2 regions of the Diaphorobacter sp. LR2014-1 genome follow, and region 2 is predicted to be linked to the other one. Evidence: predicted binding sites of a transcription regulator. Region 2 holds the regulator's gene; the other holds the start of a gene.
What was found. The regulator sigma-54, encoded in region 2, starts transcription at its own class of promoters, with help from an activator protein. The targets are predictions, from matches to a motif close to TGGCANGNAANCTGCTTT.
Positions count from the first base shown of each region.

Region 1: the regulator sigma-54 is predicted to act here: its motif matches at 1,990-2,007, upstream of BV908_RS00430 (TorF family putative porin).

Region 1 covers NZ_MTBE01000001.1:79,109-82,512, forward strand. Annotated here, with positions in the region: gene amt (ammonium transporter) at 1-815, opposite strand, end outside; gene glnK (P-II family nitrogen regulator) at 862-1,200, opposite strand; gene BV908_RS00430 (TorF family putative porin) at 1,221-1,952, opposite strand; gene BV908_RS00435 (YifB family Mg chelatase-like AAA ATPase) at 2,172-3,404, shown strand, end outside.
Region 2 covers NZ_MTBE01000024.1:22,317-25,720, reverse strand. Annotated here, with positions in the region: gene lptB (LPS export ABC transporter ATP-binding protein) at 1-704, shown strand, start outside; gene BV908_RS15340 (RNA polymerase factor sigma-54) at 757-2,334, shown strand; gene BV908_RS15335 (thioesterase family protein) at 2,338-2,781, shown strand; gene BV908_RS15330 (THUMP domain-containing protein) at 2,778-3,404, shown strand, end outside.

The DNA of each region.
Region 1 (3,404 bases), on a different contig from region 2:
GCGCCCACCATCGTCAGCGTGAGCGAGTGCGGAGTGAACGCTTCGCGGCCAAAGCCGATACGCTTGCCCACCATGTAGGCACCCACCAGGCCCGCGATACCGGCATTGATGTGCACCACGGTGCCGCCCGCAAAATCGAGCGCGCCGTCGGCCGCCAGCAGGCCGCCACCCCAGACGATGTGGGCCATGGGCACGTAGCTGAAGGTGAACCACAGCAGCGCGAAGATGAGCACGGCCGCAAAACGCATGCGTTCCGCAAAGGAGCCCACGATCAGCGCCACGGTGATGGCCGCGAACGTGCCCTGGAAGGCGATGAACACGTATTCGGGAATGGTCGCCAGCGCACCAAAGGTTTCCTGGCTCACGCCCTTCAGGAAGAGCTTGGACAGGTCGCCCACGAATTGGCCCTCGCCGGAGAACGCGAGGCTATAGCCATAGATGGACCACAGCAGCGACACCAGGGCAAAGATCACGAACACCTGCATCAGCACGGACAGCATGTTCTTGGTGCGGCCCAGCCCCCCGTAGAACAGGGCCAGGCCCGGGATGATCATCAGGATCACGAGCAGCGTGGAGGTCAGCATCCAAGCGGTGTCGCCCGAGTCCACCTTGGGCGCGGCGGGCGCCTCTGCCGCGGGGGCGGGTGCGGGTGCCGCAGCAGGTGCTGCGACGGGCTCGGCAGCGGGCGCAGGCGCGGGGGCGACGGCCACGGGCTCCGAAGCCGCCGCGGCCGCGTCGGGTGCCTGGGCCAGCGCGCCGGCGCCACCGGCCAGCAGGCTTGCACCGATCAGTAGGGAAGCAAATAGTTTTTTCATGGCAGATCTCTGGGTCGGGAGGGACGAATGCCTGTGCGGCGCGCGCTCACAGGGCTTCCTGGCCGGTCTCGCCGGTGCGGATGCGCACCACCTGCTCCAGGTGCGCCACGAAGATCTTGCCGTCGCCGATCTTGCCGGTGCGGGCCGCGCCTTCGATGGCCTCGATGACGCGTTCCACCAGCTCGTCGGCCACGGCGGCCTCGATCTTCACCTTGGGCAGGAAGTCCACGACGTACTCGGCGCCGCGGTACAGCTCGGTATGGCCCTTCTGGCGGCCGAAGCCCTTCACCTCGGTCACGGTGATGCCCTGTACGCCGATGTCCGACAGGGACTCGCGCACCTCGTCGAGCTTGAAGGGTTTGATGATGGCGGTGACCATTTTCATGATCGGTTCCTTGTCGAGAGTTAGAGGGTCTTGGTGAGGGAGACGATCAGGCGGGCCTTGTTGGCATCGCCGAAGAAGCCCTTCTTGTTGGCTCCAGCAACCGCCGCGGACAACGAAAGGCCGGCGCCGAAGTCGTAGGCGCCGCCCACGCTGTAGTCCACGTAGTTGGGCACGCCCAGGTCCTTGATGTCGCTGGCAAAGCGCGTGTAGCCCACGGACGCCTTCAGCGTGACGCTGGGCGCAACCTCCTGCGCAAACGCCAGGTTCAGGTAGCCCGTGTTGCGCCCACGGTTGCTGGAGGTCTTGGCGCCCGCCCAGCCGAAGTAATCCTTGGACACGGTGTGCGAGTACTTGGCCGTGAACGGGCCGTATGTGGCCGCACCGTACAGCTCGGTGGTGTTGCCGCTGGTGTTGCCCGGGTACACATACGTGAGCGCGCCCACATCCAGGTCCACCTCGCCGGCCTTGAATTTGTAGCCACCGTAGAAGTCGGCCTCGATGGAGTTGCCGGACAGCCAGTCCACGCTGGAGTTCCAGTTACCCACATAGAAGCCGCTGTCGCCAAAGCTGTAGTCGAACCCGCCCTGGATGGCCGGGTTCACGGCCTTGATGCGGTTCACGTCCTGGTCCTGGCCGCGGAACTTGTAGTTGCTGGTCAGCGCCACATTGGCAGTGAGCTGGGCGCTGGCAAGGCCCGGTACGGCGACGGCCGCAAAAGCGAGGGCCAGGGTCTTGAGGGAAAAGCGGTGCATGGTTCCTCCAGTGTTGGGCGACGGTTGACACCCCCTCAATGCATGGACCGTGCCACCCCGAAATCCGCCCCGCGACGGCCTGCCGGGTACCATCCTGAGACATACGTGCAGTCACAGGGGTTGCAGCCCGGCGCATTTCGCACCAGCCTGGTGCAGGGCCGCCCCCTGGCGCATCCCGTCGCCATGGTTGCACGCACATGCCTGGGGAGATCCGTTGCGATGAGTCTTGCTTTGGTGCAAAGCCGCGCCCTGCTGGGCCTGCACGCGCCCGCCGTTACGGTGGAAGTACACCTGGCCAACGGGTTGCCCAGCTTCGCGCTGGTGGGCCTGGCCGATGTCGAGGTCAAGGAGGCGCGCGAGCGCGTGCGCTCCGCGCTGCAGAACGCCGGGCTGGAATTCCCGGCCAACAAGAAGATCACCGTGAACCTGGCGCCGGCCGATCTGCCCAAAGACTCCGGCCGCTTCGACCTGCCGATCGCGCTGGGCATCCTGGCCGCGAGCGGGCAGATCGACGCGGCCCGGTTGGACGGCTGGGAGTTCGCCGGCGAGCTATCGCTGTCGGGCCTGCTGCGCCCGGTGCGCGGCGCCCTGGCGACCAGCTTGGCGCTGCGCGCGCTGGCGCAGCCCGTACGCACGGTGCTTCCCCCCGGCAGCGCCGAAGAAGCTGCGCTGGTGCCGGGCACCGAGATCTACCGCGCGCACCACCTGTTGGACGTGGTACGCCAGTTCGTGCCCGTGCCCCCGCCGAACGATGATGGCGCGGACGACGGCGGTTGGCAGCGGCTGCAACCCGCGCCGCCGGCCCCGGCCACCGATGGCCCGGACCTGGCCGACGTGAAGGGGCAGGCCGCGGCCAAGCGCGCACTGGAGATCGCTGCCGCAGGCGGGCACGGGCTGCTGCTCGTGGGGCCCCCGGGCTCGGGCAAGTCCATGCTGGCCCAGCGTTTTGCCGGGCTGCTGCCCCCGATGGGGGTGGAGCAAGCGCTGGAGAGCGCGGCCATTGCCAGCCTGGCCGGGCGCTTCAGCCCCGCGCAGTGGATGCAGCGCACCACAGCCAGCCCGCACCACAGCTGCAGCGCGATCGCACTGGTGGGCGGGGGCTCGCCGCCGCGCCCGGGCGAGATCTCGCTCGCGCACGAAGGCGTGCTCTTCCTCGATGAATTCCCCGAATTCGCCCGCAGCGCCCTGGAAGCGCTGCGCGAGCCGCTGGAGAGCGGGCGCATCACCATTGCCCGGGCGGCGCAGCGCGCCGAGTTCCCGGCGCGCTTTCAGCTCGTGGCGGCCATGAACCCCTGCCCCTGTGGTTTTGCGGGCTCGCACCAGCGCGCCTGCCGCTGCACACCCGACCAGATCGCGCGCTACCAGGGCAAGCTCAGCGGCCCGCTGCTGGACCGCATCGACCTGCATGTGGAGGTGCCCGCGCTGCCGCCCGAGGAACTGCTGGGCGCCCCG
Region 2 (3,404 bases):
ACGGCAGCCGCAAGGTGGTCAAGGACGTGTCCGTGGTCGTGCAAAAGGGCGAGGTGGTGGGCCTATTGGGCCCCAACGGCGCCGGCAAGACCACGTCGTTCTACATGATCGTCGGCCTGGTGCGCAGCGACGGCGGCCGCATCAGCATCGACGGGCAGGACGTGACGGACATGCCCATCCACCGGCGCTCGCGGCTGGGCCTGTCGTACCTGCCGCAGGAAGCCTCGATCTTTCGCAAGCTCAATGTCGAAGACAACGTGCGCGCGGTGCTGGAGCTGCAGACCGACGAGGCCGGCCGCTCCCTGCCGCGCGCCGAGGTGGAGCGGCGCCTGACCGCGCTGCTGCAGGAACTGCGCGTGGACCACCTGCGCAAGTCGCCTGCACTGGCGCTGTCGGGCGGCGAGCGCCGGCGCGTGGAGATCGCGCGCGCGCTGGCCACGCAGCCGCGCTTCATCCTGCTGGATGAGCCCTTCGCCGGCATCGACCCGATCGCCGTGATCGAGATCCAGCGCATCATTGGCTTTCTCAAGGCGCGCGGCATTGGCGTGCTGATCACCGACCACAACGTGCGTGAGACGCTGGGCATCTGCGACCACGCCTTCATCATCAGCGACGGCCAGGTGCTGGCTCAGGGTACGCCGTCGGACATCGTCGACAACGCGGAAGTGCGCCGGGTGTACCTGGGCGAGCACTTCCGCATGTGAGAGTGATGGGCGACCACGGCGCGATGCAGGACCAGACAGTGGGTTGCAGGCCATGAAGCCCGGCCTGTCGCTGCGCGTCTCGCAGCACCTGGCGCTCACACCGCAGTTGCAGCAGTCGATCCGCCTGCTGCAGCTGTCCACGCTGGAGCTGGCCCAGGAGGTCGAGCAAATGCTCGACGAGAACCCCTTCCTGGAGCGCACGCTGGAAGAGGCCCCGCGCGAGGAGTTCGGCCTGGCCCAGGCCGATGCACCGGTGAGCGAGCAAGACCGAGAAGTCGAAGATGCTATTTATTCAGGAGCTGTCAGCGCAGGGCAGGAAAGCGCTACAAGCCAAAATGATGCAGAAACCTCCACAGCCGAATCCACGGCCGAACCCGCGGACTGGGAAGGCGACGGCTCGGTAGACCTGGCGCCCGACGACAGCGAGTGGGGCGGCGACGCCCCGGCACGCAACGGTGCCGGCGCGGGGAGCGACGACGAGGTGGACGCCACCGAGCTGGCCCGCAGCCAGGAGTCGCTCACGGCCTTCCTGCACCGCCAGGCGCTGGCGCTGCGCCTGTCCGAGCTGGACATGGCCGCGCTGCGCTTCCTCATCGAATCGCTGAACGACGACGGCTACCTGGACGAGTCGCTGCAGGACCTGGCCGCCAGCCTGGCGGGCACCGAAGACCCCGAGCAACTCGATGAATTGGTGCACCGCTTCACAGTCGCGCTGCGCCTGCTGCAAAGCCTGGAGCCCGCGGGCGTGGGCGCGCGCGGACTGGCCGAATGCCTCACGCTGCAGTTGCGTGCGATGGACCAGGACGAAGAGGGCGACCCCGACGTGATCCAGGCCGCGCTGGCCATTTGCGGCCAGCCGCTGGACCTGCTGGCCAAGCGCGACGTGCGCCGCCTGGCGCAGGCCTGCGGCACCAGCGAAGAGCGCACGCGCGCCGCGATGGCCTTGATCGCGCGGCTGGAGCCACGCCCGGGCAGGCGCTTTGCCGACGTGGACCGCAACATCATCGTGCCCGACGTGATCGTCAAGAAAACCGGCCGCGGCGGACAGCAGAACTTCAGCGTGCAGCTCAACCCGGACGTGATGCCGCGCCTGCGCGTGCACGACATCTACGCCGGTGCGTTGCGCGGCGGCCGTGGCGAAGGCCACCAGGCGCTGCAGGCACGGCTGCAGGAGGCGCGTTGGTTCATCAAGAACATCCAGCAGCGTTTTGACACCATCCTGCGCGTGTCGCGCGCCATCGTGGAGCGGCAGAAGAACTTCTTCGTGCATGGCGAACTGGCCATGCGCCCGCTGGTGCTGCGCGACATTGCCGATGAACTGGGCCTGCACGAGTCCACCATCAGCCGCGTGACCACCGCCAAGTACATGGCCACGCCGCAAGGCACCTACGAACTCAAGTATTTCTTCGGCTCGGGGCTGGGCACCGAAACCGGCGGCAACGCCTCCAGCACGGCCGTGCGCGCGCTCATCAAGCAGTTCATCGCGGCCGAGAACCCGCACAAGCCGCTGTCGGACAGCCAGATCGCCGAGATGCTCAAGGAGCAGGGCATTGAATGTGCGCGCCGCACCGTGGCCAAATACCGTGAGGCGCTCAAGATCGCCCCGGCCAACATCCGCAAGGCACTTTGAACCATGGCACGCGTCGTCTTCGACCTTCCCCCGCACTTCGGCTTCAGTACCGAGCTGCAGATCTACATCAGCCATGTCAACCAGGGCGGGCACCTGGACAACGCGCAGTTGCTCAGCCTCGTGTCCGAGGCGCGCGTGCGTTTCTTCAAGTCGCTGGGCTACCCCGAGGCCGACGTGGCGGGCCTGTCCACCGTGGTGGGCGACATCGTGGCGCAGTACAAGTCCGAGGCGTTCCACGGCGAGACGCTGCGCGTGGAGATGACGCCGCAGGACTTCAACCGCTACGGCTTCGACCTCGTCTTCCGGTTGACCGAGAAGAGCCAGGGGCGCGAGATCGCGCGCGGCAAGACCGGCATCGTCTTCATCGACCGTGCGGCCCGCAAGCCCGCACCCATTCCTGAATCCGTGCTCCAGCCATTGCTGCAGCGCGCAGCACAGCCGCAATGAACCAGCTTCAACTCTTTTTGCCCTGCGCCGCTGGCGTGGAGGGCTATCTGGCCGACGAGGTGCACAGCCTCACGGGGCTGGCCGGGCAGGACCTGCTCGTGGGCCGCGCGGGCGTGCTGCTGCGCGCCTCCTGGCGCGACGCGCTGCGCCTGAACCTGCACAGCCGCCTGGCGCAACGCGTGCTGGTGCAACTGGCCGAGCGGCCCTACCGCAACGAGGACGACATCTATGCCGCCGCGGCCGACGTGGCCTGGGAGATCTGGTTCACCCCGCGCCAGAGCTTCAAGGTGGAGGTGACGGCCCAGCACAGCCCGCTCAAGAGCCTGAACTTCGCCGCGCTGCGCGTGAAGGATGCCGTGGCCGACCGCTTCCGCGCCAAGGCCGGCGTGCGTCCCGACGTGCAGACGCAGTGGCCCGACGTGCGCGTGCACCTGCACTTGACCAGCGACCGCGCCCAGATCTACATCGACACCTCGGGCGAGCCGCTGTTCAAACGCGGCTGGCGCGAGGACAAGGGCGACGCGCCGCTCAAGGAAACGCTGGCCGCGGCGATGATCGCCGCCACCGGCTGGGACCCGCATGGCGAGCAGCCGCTGCCGCTGTACGACCCCTGCTGCGGCAGC